4 regions of the Anaerosporomusa subterranea genome follow, and region 3 is predicted to be linked to each of the others. Evidence: riboswitches for the same ligand, from Rfam matches in the RefSeq annotation. Region 3 holds a riboswitch; each other region holds the start of a gene.
What was found. A riboswitch is a leader RNA that binds a small molecule or an ion and turns the genes downstream of it on or off. The one in region 3 is predicted to bind cyclic di-GMP.

Region 1 (3,813 bases), on a different contig from region 3:
ATCTCGATCGTTCGATCCCGGTCTTAATCCAAGGGGAAACCGGTACCGGCAAGGAGATCGTTGCCCGCATCATTCATTCCGGCGGCGATGAGGGAACGCAGCCCTTTATTGACATCAATTGTGCGGCAATTACGCCTAGTTTGTTTGAAAGTGAGATTTTTGGCTATGAAAGCGGATCGTTCACCGGCGGATCGGCTGCAGGGCATAAAGGCAAGTTTGATCTGGCTGAGGGAGGAACGCTGTTTTTAGATGAAGTGGCTGAGATACCGATTGAACTGCAGGGCAAGCTGCTGCGAGTGCTTGAACAGAAAACATTCTACCGAGTCGGTGGTGTAAGAAAGATTCGCACGAATGTGCGAATAATCTGTGCGACAAATATGGATTTAGAAGATGCCATTCACAAGGGGAACTTTCGGCAGGACTTATTCTACCGGCTGAGAGTCGGTCACATTGTTCTTCCGCCGCTTCGCAAGCGGCCTAACGCGATCGTACCGTTAGCGCTGACGTTTCTGCAAGAGTCTGCCAAGATGAGAGGAAAATGCTTCAAACGCATAGACGAAGATGCGGCTAAAATCCTAAGCACCTATGAGTGGCGGGGGAATGTTCGAGAACTAAAAAATATCATCGAATGGGTCGTCTTTATGTTTGATGATGAAGAACTCAAACCGAGCCACCTAACCCGCTTGACGCAGAGACCGGAGAAGATTCCGGCTAAGGCTAATCTTATCCAGACCACTGATGCGGGGTCTGTCTTAGATGACCACATTGAACAATTAGTTCAGCATGCGCTGCATATCAACGATGGCAACAAAGCGGCAGCGGCGCGATACCTCGGAATATCGCGCAGTTCGTTATATAGGATATTGGAACGAGCGGCCAAAGAGTAAGGTGTTTCACTTGAACGCATCATCTTGACACAATGTGTCAAAAAACGACATTGATGTGTGCGGCAGAAATGTCGAAATGTCTAAAATAGATCAACTATTTATTGGTGTATAGTAAATTCTAAAAGGAGTGCCTCAGTTGGCACGCCTTTTGCAAGTATATAGAGAAGTGGGGTCATCCTGAATGGTGAGGAAGGGTCTACTGGTTTCCTAGGTTATCATCGAATATGTTGTGCTAATAAAATCAAGCAAAAGCACGAAGGAGTTATTTGTCGGTTTAACGAATACTATAGTATTCGTTAAACCGACAAAGTTCCTCATAATAGGCATTTACATAAGAAAAGGCTAGCGTTCTTGCTCTAGATACTCCATTAGCCGCACGAGGGAGATGCCAAGCTCTCCGCAGATTTTGCCGATTGTCCGTAAAGACGGACTTTTTAGGCCCCTTTCCAATTGGCTGATGTAAGTGCGGTGAAGTCCAGTATTGAGAGCAAAGTTTTCTTGGCTGATGCCTTTGGCCGTTCTTAATTTTTTTAGTATCAGACCGAATTTTTTGTCTATCATATATCCAATTATATGCCAGGTAACACTATTGTTATACAGACTATAGTATTCAGAAGAAAATAGATGCATTTTCATATGGCAAACTTGTTGAAAGATAAGGACGCAAAGCAATGGGTCTAAGGACGAATTAACGTCTATGATGCCAAGCCGCCAATTAGCATTAGCTAACTGTTTATGAGACTGGCTATTGCCGTCTTATTTTTTTATCAAATATGGTATCCAATAGGCGACCGAAAAAGGAGTGAAGAGGCAAGTGTCGGATTAGGTTGTGTAACACGTATAGGAAACAGCGAACATGCAATGAAAGTTTGAGGGGGAACACCGCAATGAAGATTAGTACAAAGATCTATGGTGGCTTTGGCATTATGCTGGCAATCATGCTGGTGATTGTGGGGGCATTCTATTTTCAATATCAAGCTATCGAAAAGGCAACGAATACTCTAACTAATTATCGTATGCCGCTAGGGGATAATACTAAATTGCTTGCTCTGGAGACAGCTCGTGAAGCGGCTGCAGTTCGGGGCTATTTGGCCACCGGCAACCCCCGGTTTAAACAGGATTTAGGTGAGGCGACGAAAGCGGCCGACGCTGCTCTCAACTACCTTAATAAAAATGCGCGAGTTAAAGAAGCACTAAAACCTGTTGCCGATGCTAGAAACAAATTTGTGCCTCACTTAATAAAGGTAGTTCAAATATATGATACGCAAGGGCAAACTGCAGCGGGGGCATATCTGTCCGCTGTTGCGCAAGACAATGATACTTTACTTGCGGAAATACACAAATACGTGCAAGAGCAGAACGAGTACATAGAAAAAGAGATTAAAGGTATTAACGAGCAGGAGAGCAAGATGACCGTAACCTTAGTTGTCATTTTGAGCATCGGCCTTTTAATTGGCGGCGTAAGCGCTGTATTCATCACCCGCCCGATCCTGGCTTCGATCAGGCAAGGTGTGTCATATGCAGAAGCAATGGCTCAAGGAATTTTTAACCAACATCATGAAATCAAGTCAAAAGATGAAATGGGACTCTTGCTGCAGAGTCTCAGCAATGCTTCTGACAACTTGCGTTCGTTAATTAAACAGGTATCCAATTCAGCAGAATTAGTAGCAGCATCCTCGGAAGAACTGACTGCCAGTGCTGAACAATCAGCTCAGGCAGCAAATCAGGTTGCAACTACGATTACTGATGTAGCCCAAGGCGCTGAGAAACAGGTACAGGCGGTCGATACAGCCGTTGCCGTTGTGGAGCAAATGTCGGCAGGTATCCAGCAAGTCGCTGCTAGTGCCAATGTGGTGACAGGTATGGCGGACAAGACTGCCGCAGCAGCCCAGCAAGGCGACAAAGCGGTAGAGGCTGCCGTGAGCCAGATGGGGAGTATCGAGAAGACGGTGTCCACTTCTGCGCAAGTAGTAACAAAGCTTGGCGAACGCTCGAAAGAAATCGGACAGATTGTTGACACCATCTCCGGGATTGCCGGACAAACTAACTTGCTGGCCTTGAATGCAGCTATTGAAGCGGCGCGTGCGGGCGAACAGGGCAGAGGCTTTGCCGTAGTTGCCGAGGAAGTGCGCAAACTGGCTGAACAGTCTCAGGAGGCGGCCAAGCAAATTGCCATTTTGATTTCGGAGATTCAATCGGAAACTGATAAAGCGGTTGGTGCGATGAACGACGGTACTCGCGAGGTCAAGGTAGGGGCCGACGTCGTGAATTCTGCGGGTCAGGCGTTTAAAGAAATCGTATTGCTGGTGAATGAGGAGTCAGGTCAAATCAAGGAAATATCGGCTGCCATTCAGCAAATGGCGTCTGGCAGCCAGCAGATCGTGGCATCTGTACGTGATATTGACCGAATCAGTCAGGACACCGCAGGCCAAACGCAGAGCGTTTCCGCGGCGACAGAGGAACAATCGGCATCAATGGAAGAGATAGCAGCCTCCAGCCAGGCCTTGGCTAAGATGGCGGAAGACCTCCAAGTTGCGGTTAGGAAGTTTACGGTGTAGAAGGCATCATAAGACTCAGCTGCGATGTTAGCAAGGAGGAACAAAAAGAATGGCGGAAGAACAATTGGTTGTGTTTCGCTTAGGGAAAGAGGAATACGCTGTTTCGATTACGCAAGTCAAAGAGATCATTCACTTTAAAGGCACGACCAAGATGCCAAATACGCCTGCTTACATGAAGGGTATCATTAATCTTCGCGGCAAGGTGATTCCTGTTATCGAATTGGCCATGCGATTTGGAGTAGGGGCAGGCTGTGCAGTCGACCGGCGGGTAGTGATTGTGGAAACGGCGGGACAAGAGGTTGGGATTGTTGTAGACGAGGTTACAGAAGTAATCAGGCTGCAGGAGGCCGCCATTGAACCCGTACCGA
Region 2 (3,813 bases), on a different contig from region 3:
AAAATCATCGCCATATCTCGTCGGACTGTCATAAATAATATAGGTCTTTACTTTTTCATTGGCGTGGACGGACATTGGCAGGAAGCAAGCTGTGGTAAGTGCGACAAGTAAGAAAAGCACAATTGCTTTCTTACTAACCTCTGTCATACTTAAGTTCTCCTTTGGCTCTGTCGTATATCTCCAAAACATCTGTGTCACTTTCTCTAATACTGGCAATTCCGATGCTCGGTTTAATTCTGATTACTTTTTTGACGCCTTTGATCTCGGTTGCAATGGTATCTAACGCCTGGTGTAGTTTCTCAATGACAACTTTAGCTCCCTCTTCATTCGTTTCGGTTAGCACAATACTAAGCATATTTTCTTCGATTAAGGATTTGATATCTGAAATACGGGTCTGAGCAGTTATTTTCGTTGCTACTGCTTGTAGAATCTTTACGGAATCAATTTCTCCATAAATAATTTGCAATTCGTCAAAATTGGATATTTTTATCAGTAAAATCGAGAAATATGTTTTGTATCGTTTAGCCCGCAAAAATTCTTCGTCTAATTTCCTGAAAAATCCCTGATTGTTGTAAAAGCCTGTGGCAGCATCAAGAGTCACCAGCTTTTCCAGGCTTCTTTTATTTTCTAGTTCGCGTTTGTAAGTTGATACGGTCAACGTTAATTGACCTGATAATAAGCTGCTTAGCGGGTAAATAAATAACCAGACAATATAGGCAAAGTTAACTTCAGCAATTCTATGAATCATTATTTCATAAATAATATAGCTGCCATAGATAAACGTTAATACAATTGCTGCTATCAGGCCTCGCTGCAAACCGAGATTATACGTTAAAATCATATTGAAGATCATGGCGGCGACCAAAACAAACAGAGTTAAAGAGCCAATACTTGGTGCATAAAGTAAGGCAACGGCTGCGACTGCCAACACAAAGACCATAATTAAATTAAAGTAGATTCTATCTTGGCGTAAATACGTATCACTGGCTAACATCTGCTGCTTCCACCATCCTCAACATTAGTAGCGCCTCTAGTTGATCAAAAGCATAGACTAATCCGGTCGTGCTTTCACCAAACCCGCCCTGAAAAAACTCTTTGTCACTAATTTGAAATTCTAAGGTGCGGCGATAACATGCTTTAGCGGCCTCATTTTCGTTGTTAAGCGCCAGGAATCGTGCCGCCAGCGCATAGACTGCTGTGGATTCGTTTTGATCAACCGGTGTTCCGTTTAAATAATAATGATTAAAAACCTTTCCCTGCGTTACCTGATTCTTCAGAAAGGTCACCAAAGCACGGGTATCTCGGCCTGCGTTATAAGCATCAATTGCAGTGTATAAATTCTCGACCATGTTGATGGAAGAACCCCAAACGTACTGCTTAGTATGTATTTTGAATTTGATCGGATAAAAGCCATGCTTATTCTCCGGCATACTGAGCAGGATATCTTTGGCATGTTGATAAGGGACTAACCACTTGCCGTTAAACTGACTTAACTTTCGCAAGGTATCGACATCTAAGTAAAATAGCGGAACTACAGTCGCTTTTTGCTTTGCATTACCATCATAATACTCACAAGGAAAGCCATCTGTATCAATGTCAAATTGAAAAATTGTTTCAGAGACTTTTTCGAGTTGTTTATTATAGTTGCCAAGTTTTTTTTCGTTGGCAATAAAATAGGCTTTAACCAATCGTAAATCATCGACAAAGGCAGACGAAGCGTCGCCTTTTTTTGTAGTAACATCGATTTTCCAATAATAATAACCTGACGGGTCTTTAAAATACTTGTCTGCAAGCCCGGCATAATCATCAAATAGCTTTTTATTGCCAATTAAAGCAGCATACTCCATTGCCTGGCCCGTGGATTCCAACACACTATAAGACGCAGGCGATTTATCTTCGACCGAATAATAGATTAATCCCTGGGAGGTTTGCATTTTTGTCTGAAGAAAGTGGAGTCCCTGGCTTTCTGCCGGAGTTACTGTTTTGACAGCGGTTAGTTCTGTATTCGTCGCTTTGGGGGAAAATATAAAGTGTATACTAATCATAACTACCAGAGTAAGGAAGAATAATGTCTTCTTTTGCGTAAGATTCCCTCCCTTTTGCTATTTCTGCAGATTTAATTCTACTATTCGTTTTAACAGTTTTATCGCCATAAATAGTATCTTTTCCATAAAAAATTGCCTGGTTGCATTTATAATACACTTTAAATGCAACCAGGCAATCATAGACTTAAATCGTCCTTAGACCCACGGCTTTGCGTCCCTTCTTTTCAAAAGGTTTGCCAATGTATATCTTGTTATACTTTTTAGCATGTATATTATACAATTATTTTGAAATTTTAGGATGAATAAGATAAACTTTTGCGATAAGATTCTTCATAGTAAAAGAGAATCCCTCTAATTTGATAATATAATACAATCCGGATTTTTCCCCACTGCCCAATATTAAAAGTCGTTCGCTGATTTATTTGTTTGCCTCCACGGGATTTTGTTGAGCAGGCCGATTTTGGCTTCGCTACCGACCCCACCTGATTTTGTCAATGCTGCGTACTTTTTGTCGACAGTGGCGAGATTTCTGCTTATACATGGCATCATCCGCTATGCTCAATAAGCTGTCAGCATCAGTTTCCATCCAGCTCTCTATCGCGATCAAGCCGATACTCACGCCCATGATGAAAGGTTTATCTAACGATGAGGCAATGGTTTCCACTTGCTGCTGAAGGCGCCAAATCGTCTGTTCGGCATAATGTCGCGAGCATTGGGTGAAGATTACGGCAAATTCATCGCCGCCGACCCTGCCGGCAATGTCGGTTTTACGCAACGCCTTGCGGAGAAGAGATGTGAACGTCTTGATATACCAATCTCCTTCCCGGTGGCCATAGGTATCGTTGACCTTTTTCAAATCGTCCAAGTCCATAAAGGCTAGAAGAAACTCGCTTTCTTCTTCCTTCGATTTTAGCAATGTTGATTCCAAGCTTTCCCGGAATGCACGGCGATTTAATAATCCGGTCATATCATCCCTGGCGGCAAGCTGTTCCAACAGTTTGATCCGGCTGTATTTCTCAGTACTATCTATTAAACTGAGCAGCAGATGCGGCGTTCCGGCAAAATCTATCTGTGCAGCATAGACAATGACAGTCAGCTGCTGCTCTCGCCGTTGCATCGATAATTCCGTCTCAGGGATGTCATTTCCCTGTAGACAATGCACCCAGGCAATATACTCTTCATGCTCAGTGTCAAAGATGTCAGTTAGCAGCTTTATCGGATCTGCTCCGTCCGTAATATCCAAAAATTTAGCGGCGGCTTGGTTTAAGCGCACCACTTGCAGTTCGTCTTTGGTCACTAACAGCATTGGTATAGGCACGATATTGAAGAGGTCATCTATTTTATCCGTTATAGGGAAGTCAAACACCGTCTCACCCCGGCTTTCTCATCATGCCTGTAATCATCGCATTTACTGCAAGTGGATAAAATGTGAACTGCGTAATCCAGATAGCAGTCCTTGATATTACTATAACAAATACAGTATTCAATTCCTATTGCTTGCGAAGATAGAAAAAATCCTCCGAAATATCATCGGAGGATAATGGGCCTCTATATAGGCGATAGCGCTTGAGCATTTCTGAGGAGTTCGGGAAGGAGGTTTTCCGACAAACGTACTATTCTTGAGTTTTCTATTATTATTATCTCAAACGGATAATTATCAATTATCTGCTGCTATTAACAGCGGAACTCCAGCAAATGTAAGGCAATAGCTATATTGAATCGGACATCAAACGGTTCGAGCGATGTGCCCAAAATACTTTCTATGCGT
Region 3 (3,813 bases):
TATGTTTAACTACCATCCCAGCGGAGAACTCGCGCCGCGCGACGAAGTATCAAGAGCTATCTTGCGTGAATCCACACGACAAGGTGGAGAAACGATTTATCTCGACGCTAGACATCTTGGTAAAGAGTATTTAGCGGATCGGTTCCGACAAGTGTATAGCGAATTAGCAAAAAATAACTACTTTATAGAACGAGACACAATTCCTATTGCACCGGCGGCTCACTATACGATTGGTGGAATTAAGACCGACCTTTGGGGTAGGACTAGCGTAGGCTCTTTGTATGCGTGCGGCGAAGCTGCAGCGACAGGGGTTCATGGTGCTAACCGACTGGCAAGCAATTCTCTGCTTGAAGGCATAGTATTCGGACGTAGGATTGCCACATATATTAATGAAACATATAGTGCAAAACGAGAACCCTCTGAGTTGTCTGCTGGTGTCACTGCAGCAACCGGTAGCTATACAGATCTAAATGCTTTGAGAACCAAGTTGGATGGTGTTGCAGGGGTCGTACGCCGGGGAGAAGAGCTGGAAGCTATGCTAAAGTGGCTAAGTGTTGGTGAGACAAATCATCAGGTTAGTCCGGTTGATCATAGCTATCATGTCTACAATACCTATCAATTAGCGGGGTTACTGGTGGAAGCGGCGCTACTGAGGACGGAAAGCCGAGGAGCCCACTACCGCTCGGATTTTCCCGGTAAGAATGATGAAACTTTTAGAAAACACATCTTGCAGCAATGGGGAAGGAAGGCTGTTATAGCATGAACAAGCTGGTCTTAGATCAATTATTACGCCAAGCTTTAATTGAAGATATCGGACAAGGTGATATCACCAGTGAAGCGATCTTTTCCGGGAATCATGAGTCTAAGGGCTATCTTATCGCCAAACGAGATATGGTCTTAGCTGGGTTGGAGGTTTTCACACGGGTATTTTCATTACTGGATGAGAACGTGAAGGTAACTCTTTACTATGTCGACGGTGACCGGGTTCAAAGTGGTCAAAAGTTTGCTCACATACAAGGACCAACTCGATCATTACTGGCAGGGGAAAGGGTGGCTCTAAATTTTCTGCAACGCTTAACTGGTATCGCCAATGAAACCAATCGTTATGTAGAGGCATGTGGAGGTTCTGGCACGATCATTGTCGATACTCGTAAAACGACACCCGGTCTGCGTATGCTTGAGAAATACGCTGTTACGGTGGGCGGGGGCAAGAATCACCGTTACGGTTTAGATTCAATGGTTTTAATTAAAGATAATCATATTAAGGCCGCCGGCGGCATTTTGACAGCTGTACAGAAGGTGCGTGATCATATATCGCCGTTTATAAAAATTGAGGTTGAAGTTGAAGAAATGCAGCAAGTGCATGATGCGTTGACAGCAGGTGTCGATGTGATTATGCTGGATAATATGTCTTTGCCGATGATAGAAGAGGCTGTACGGGTAATTAATCATCAAGCATTGGTAGAGGTGTCTGGCAATATAACAGGGGAAAAAATAGCTGGATTGGCGTCAAGAGGAGTCAATATTATTTCAAGCGGTGCACTCACTCACTCGGCCAAAGCGGCAGATATTAGCATGAGGCTAGAATAAAACAATTTATGTATCATTCTAGGGCTTAAGTCTTGAGCATTAAGTCCTATTTTTCTTTATTAGGTTGACGAAAAAAGATATAACAGTATAAAATTTTAAAATACCATATATCTGGCAAACCTACCGAAAGGTAGCGACGCAAAGCCATGGGTCTAAGGGCGTAAGCCAATGATTGCCAGGTTGCAACTTGTGAAAAGTGAGACTGGCATCTCACTTTTTTATTTTCAAATCACATTAAGGGCTGAAGGGTGGATCTTATGCGGGAACCAAGTGAAAAAATACGAGTACTAATAGTGGATGATTCTCCGTTTAGTCGTCAACTGCTGGCTGATTCACTAGATTCGCACTGGTTTGAGATTGTCGGTTTTGCGGATGGCTTCCGGTCCGCTCTCGAAGGTTATCGGACGCATATGCCTGACGTTATTACAATGGATATTGCTATGCCGGAAATGGACGGTCTGGAAGTTACGCGGCGGCTTATTAAGCAGGAGCCGGATGCCAAAGTTGTTATAGTATCCAGCATGAAAGATGATGATTTGGAAAAATTGGCAAAGTGTAAGGGAGCTGCAAAGTTTCTCCAAAAGCCATTTGAACCAGAGGTGTTAATGAGCGTTTTAAGAAGTGTGTGTGACGCCGACGTGGTGGATCATGATTTCAAAAGTTGCTACCCTGCCGAATTCATTGCCTCTTTTTCTAATTTCATGAAGAGATTCATAACAGATGTAACTGCTCAATCAACTGTTGATGATACAAGACTGTATTCTAGTGGTATTTCAATTCTTGTGGGGATAACTGGACAGTATAGTGGCAGAATGGTTTTGGACTTATCTGTTGAGACCGCTAAATGTATAGCCACAAGATTGCTTAAGCAAGAGCCTAAGGACTCTGATCAGATTAATGATGTAATTGCGGAGTTAGCCAATATTGTAGCCGGAAATGCATCATCAAAGCTGAACAGAGAATTCCGAGGGGCTTTTCTGCGTGTTTCACCACCAGCGATTTTTACCGGTGAGAAATTCTCAATAGCCAGCCCTAATCTAGAGATTCATGCGTGGCAAGTTGATACTCCTTTCGGAAAAGCCCGCCTGAGCGTTGGCTTTAAGAAGGAGATTGTCTAATGGATGTAAAAAGTATTGCTCCGTTCTTTGATGCAATCTTGAATGTTATGCCGCAACTAGGATTCCAAAACGTCACGCGTGGCCGGATGAGTGTAGCTGATGGCAATAAGATTGCAAGCAATGGAGTCATGGTAATTGTGGGCCTTACGCATCAGCTTCGCGGCACTATCGTATATAATATGACTGAGGAATCAGCCAAAAAGATTGCAAGTAAAATGATGATGGGGATGCCGGTTCCAGACTTTGACGCGATGGCAGAATCGGCGATTTCCGAGATGGGTAATATGCTGGCAGCAAACGCAGCTATATTATTTGAAGCACAAGGGGCAAAAATTGATATTTCGCCGCCTACTCTCATTGTGGGGGACAGCTATACCAGTACATCAGGTAATATGCGAAGGATAATTGTTGAAGTTCTTGTTGATGAGATACCCTTGGAAGTAAATATATCGCTAAATTCCTGACGTTAATGCGCTGTGTAAGTAAGCTGAATAGAGTAGTAGAAGCAACGCCGCTTGTCGATTTTGACAGGCGGCGTTGCTTCATCCCAGCGAATTCGACGGGCGTACCTTAAGCGTGTCTGTATTCGATACGTTAAATAAATATTGCCAACATGACGCTATAATGAGAAACTAAATAAATATAGATAGTTTAAGGGGGGACGTAAATGTTCAAAGAAATGAGACGCCATGATAGAGGACTTACGCGAAGTGAAACAGACGAAATTTTGCTAAATGGCGTTTATGGTGTGTTATCGATTAACGGCGAAGACGATTATGCCTATGGTGTACCGTTAAGCTATGTTTATACAGGTGGTCATATATACTTCCATTGTGCTCAAGAGGGGTATAAATTAAATTGTACCCGCAAAAGAAATAAAGTAACATTCTGCGTTGTGGGAAAAGCCAATACTTTACCAGATAAGTTCAGTATGGAGTATGCAAGCGCTATTGTTTTTGGAGAAGTTAGTGAAGTGCATGATCAGGAGAAATTAGCAGCGTTGATGGCTTTCGTAGAAAAATACTCTAGCAGCTACATGGAAAAAGGAAAAGAGTATGCTGATAGTGTCCATCATAAGACAGTGGTCCTTAAAATAGATAGTAAA
Region 4 (3,813 bases), on a different contig from region 3:
CCAATCTTTTCATTTCGAATACCTCCCTCTTATATCGGTTATATCAATGACTATGTCATAGGATGACCGATATATTCCGGCTAGCTAAGCATTAATCGACAATCCACTATTAGGCTGAGCTCAGAAAATCGCAGGCAAATGAAAAACTCCTGCAAGACTTTAATAGCCTTGCAGGAGTTTTTCATTTGTGTACTTAAGCCCTTTTACCCGTCATGTTAAACACGGAACTTGCCGACAGCTTCACGGAGGTCCATCGCTAAGTTGGAAAGGCTCTGGCTGGAGGAGGCGATCTCTTGCATAGACGCTGACTGCTCCTCGGTGGCCGCCGATACTGTCTCGGCCTCTCCGGATGCCTTTTTACTCAAGCCATCGATCCGGTTAACCGCTGTGACGATCTGTTGGCTGCCAATAGCCATCTGTTCAATTGCAGTAGAGATGTCTTTTATCTGATCGGATACTTGGGTTACCAATGCTACGATTTCTTGGAAAGCTTGTCCGGCAGCGTTAACGACTTCTGCTCCTACTTTAACTTCCCGGGTGCCATCATTCATGGCCGATACAGCTTTATCGGTTTCTCCCTGAATCCCCCCGATCAGTTCGGCGATCTGCTTGGCCGCTTCCTGAGACTGCTCGGCAAGTTTGCGTACTTCATCGGCAACGACAGCGAAACCGCGTCCCTGTTCACCGGCCCGCGCGGCCTCGATAGCGGCGTTAAGAGCGAGCAAATTAGTTTGTCCGGCGATACCGGAGATAGCATCTACAATCTGACCAATTTCCTTGGAGCGTTCGCCCAATTCAGCGACTACTTTGGCGGACGTATTAACAGTCTGTTCGATTTGTGTCATTTGACTAATCGCTTTATTCACCGACTTGCTGCCGTCGTTAGCCTTAGCAGCAGCCTGCGCCGATTGTGCGGCTACACCGTTGGTAGTGGCCGCAACCTCTTGGATACTGGCTGATATCTGTTCAACCACGGCAGAGGTGTCGTTAGCCGCGGCTAGCTGTTCTGCTGCACCAGTCGCCACATCGGTAATCGATGCCGCAACCTGGTTAGCGGCCTGGGCAGATTGGTCGGCACTGGCTGTCAGCTGTTCACTCGAAGCAGCCAGTTGCTCGGATTGGGAATGTACTTTTGCAACAAGCTCACGCAAATTTATCCGCATCTGCCGGAAACCTTGCGCCAGTTGGCCGACTTCATCTTCTGAAGAAACCTTTGCCTCACGCTCCCGCAGGTCGCCTTGGGCCAAAAGCAGGCATTCATCCCGTATCAGCGCAATCGGTTTGGTGAACTGTTTGGCTATGAATACGATAGATACTGCAACAATGAGTAAACAGATTAGCGAAATGATCAGCACTGTTCGCGCCAGGGCATCCGTGTCCTGAGTGGCTTCCGTTTCAGGTGCTGATACCCCCATTACCCAGCGTTGACCGCCTGGGAGATCGATTGGCGTGTATACCCCGTATCTAGCCACACCGTCCACAAAGCTGTATACTCCATGTGTTTGTTGCCCAGACTGGGCTGCTTTGGTAAACAGAGCAATCAGACGGTCGTCGAGTTCGTTCTGTTGCAGCTTAATTTCAGCATTGATCTTCTTTTCGGCAAGATTCAGCTTTCCAATGATTCCAGGATTCTTCGGGTGGGCAATAATCGTCCCTGAATCATCGGAGATTTGACCGTAGCCGGTATCCAAGAATTTTAGATCTTTAATTAGATCGGTCATTTTTTCAAGGGAATACGTCCCCCCTGTTATCGCGATGAGTTGTCCGTTGTTCATGACCGGCACAGCCAGAAAGAAGGACATCTTGCCGGTCGCCCTTGAAGTCAGCGGCTCAGAGACATATGCTTTTTTCGTATCAAGCACTTTTTTGAAATACTCGCGGTCGCGGTATTGGCCTGTAGTGCCGTCGCCGCGAATCGCCGAGCCATCCGGCGAAATATATAAAACGGTTTCAAAACCAATCCTTTTCTGTATTTCAGCCATGGCTGCGCTAATCTGGGCCTTATCGGTTCCGGTCCGGAAAGTTTGCGTTTTGGCCATATCCTCCAATTGGATCATCAATTCTTGAATACTGCCTTTTATACGGTACCCATAGTCGGTTCCAATTGCCTCAGCTGTTTCACCAATGCTTTGATCTAAAGATTGCTTAGAAATATAATAGCTAACCCCTGATAGCACACTTAATACCACAAAAATAAGTGGCAACAACCATAGTAGCAATCGAGTTTGAACGCTTTTTATGTTCATGCTATAAACTCCTTTATAATAACCTTTGACAGCCGGATTTCGACATTCGGTGGTCGCTTGCGCTACGCTGCCCCGATCGCCCTAATCTCATCCGCCCTTAGCAAATTGCCTAAATCAAGCAAAATTAATAACCGATTAGCATCTTTACCGATTCCTCTCACACACTCATTTACGGCAGTCATCGCAGGTACAGCTTCAATCTGTTCGCCAGATAGCCGCAGTACTTCCGTAACCTCAGTCACGATAATGCCAATATCTTGGCCTGCAACCTCAATGATAATTGCCCGCTTGTCTTTTCCAGTGTCTGCACTTAGGCCAAATCGTTTTGCCAACTCAATTACAGGTATGACCTTACCGCGAAGGCTGATGATCCCTTCCATAAACTCTGGCGTATTAGGAAGCTTTGTCGCATTTCGATATTGAATAATCTCTCTAACTTGAGATATCTCAATACCATATTCCTCATTTCCTAGACGAAATACAACCAGTTGTTCCTCACTCATCGCATCCACTCTTTCACCAATTATTTACATTATTACAACCTAAATGCCGATATTTCACCTCTTTTCACTTCACAAAATAAAATAGGACCATGCCAATGCCTGGTCCTATCATCCGCAATGGCAGCCTGGCAATCATAGGGAACCCCTTAGACCCATAGCTTTGCGTCCTTACCTTTCGATAAGTTTGCCAAATATATTCTTTTTTTCAGTATTTTACAATACTATAATTATTACACATTGTCATATTTTAGTCAAGAAAACCGAGACTTGGCATTTAGTGCAAAGGGCAAGCTTCTGCAAGTTGTCAAGTGTTTGCAGGAGTTTGCTTGCTAGCGAGCACGAAAGATAAAAAGGAGTTGATTCAGGTGGAGTTTTGACTCCATCTAAATCTTAGTCACACTTGTGAGTGAGGCTCGGAATCTACGTTTTTGCGAAACCGAAGGTTCCCTTTAGGGGCTTGAACTACAGACTGTAAGGCCCGACCTTAAGAAGGTGGAGTCTACAGGCTGTGCGAAGGATAGAACTTGCCTAACCTTGCTGTTAGTCTATTAAGCAGGGAGGTAACGATTGTTTGTCGAATTAAATACTATATAACCTGACGTTTGTGAGTTTGGAGGCTGAGAGTTTTGAAGGAATGGCTAGTAAAATATAAGAAAAATATTATCATCGCATTAATCCCGCTAATTGTCCTAGGCGGCTTGTGGCAAGTCGTTTCAGGCAAGGTGGCTAAGGCGCTTCAAGACAGCCTGGTTGCCAGCGTGGGACAGAAGCTCAACGGACGACTACAGGTAGGGTCGATTGACCTATCGTTACTGAGCTGGGTAAGGATTCGCAATGTAGCGGTCTATGACAAGCAGGACAATCTTGTCGCAAAAAGCCCAAATATCGAAATCAAATACAAATTTTCAGATTTGACGAAGGGCAATCTGGGTATGTCGAGCATTGAAGTGGTCGCTATCCAGGGCGCAGAAATTTGGCTCAAGACGGAAAAAGAGCGTTGGAATTGGGAAGGCCTGGTGAAGGACGATAAGACCGCGACAGATTTTCGTGGCAAAGTTGAAGTC

Region 1: another riboswitch for cyclic di-GMP. It lies ahead of AXX12_RS00270 (methyl-accepting chemotaxis protein); the one in region 3 lies ahead of AXX12_RS14255 (response regulator).
Region 2: another riboswitch for cyclic di-GMP. It lies ahead of AXX12_RS02675 (hypothetical protein); the one in region 3 lies ahead of AXX12_RS14255 (response regulator).
Region 4: another riboswitch for cyclic di-GMP. It lies ahead of AXX12_RS00145 (chemotaxis protein CheW); the one in region 3 lies ahead of AXX12_RS14255 (response regulator).

Annotation. Positions count from the first base shown of each region.
Region 1 is NZ_LSGP01000001.1:64,019-67,831, forward strand. It holds gene AXX12_RS00260 (sigma-54-dependent transcriptional regulator) at 1-887, shown strand, start outside; gene AXX12_RS20075 (helix-turn-helix domain-containing protein) at 1,230-1,448, opposite strand; cyclic di-GMP riboswitch class I at 1,516-1,603, shown strand; gene AXX12_RS00270 (methyl-accepting chemotaxis protein) at 1,775-3,445, shown strand; gene AXX12_RS00275 (chemotaxis protein CheW) at 3,495-3,813, shown strand, end outside.
Region 2 is NZ_LSGP01000006.1:114,084-117,896, reverse strand. It holds gene AXX12_RS02685 (DUF2334 domain-containing protein) at 1-147, opposite strand, end outside; gene AXX12_RS02680 (GGDEF domain-containing protein) at 134-994, opposite strand; gene AXX12_RS02675 (hypothetical protein) at 981-2,045, opposite strand; cyclic di-GMP riboswitch class I at 2,206-2,293, opposite strand; gene AXX12_RS02670 (sensor domain-containing diguanylate cyclase) at 2,515-3,411, opposite strand; gene AXX12_RS02665 (PucR family transcriptional regulator) at 3,720-3,813, opposite strand, start outside.
Region 3 is NZ_LSGP01000023.1:56,374-60,186, reverse strand. It holds gene nadB (L-aspartate oxidase) at 1-763, shown strand, start outside; gene nadC (carboxylating nicotinate-nucleotide diphosphorylase) at 760-1,590, shown strand; cyclic di-GMP riboswitch class I at 1,694-1,778, shown strand; gene AXX12_RS14255 (response regulator) at 1,848-2,708, shown strand; gene AXX12_RS14250 (chemotaxis protein CheX) at 2,708-3,172, shown strand; gene AXX12_RS14245 (pyridoxamine 5'-phosphate oxidase family protein) at 3,376-3,813, shown strand, end outside.
Region 4 is NZ_LSGP01000001.1:33,636-37,448, reverse strand. It holds gene AXX12_RS19715 (hypothetical protein) at 1-13, opposite strand, end outside; gene AXX12_RS00150 (methyl-accepting chemotaxis protein) at 216-2,246, opposite strand; gene AXX12_RS00145 (chemotaxis protein CheW) at 2,309-2,749, opposite strand; cyclic di-GMP riboswitch class I at 2,866-2,948, opposite strand; gene AXX12_RS00140 (AsmA family protein) at 3,376-3,813, shown strand, end outside.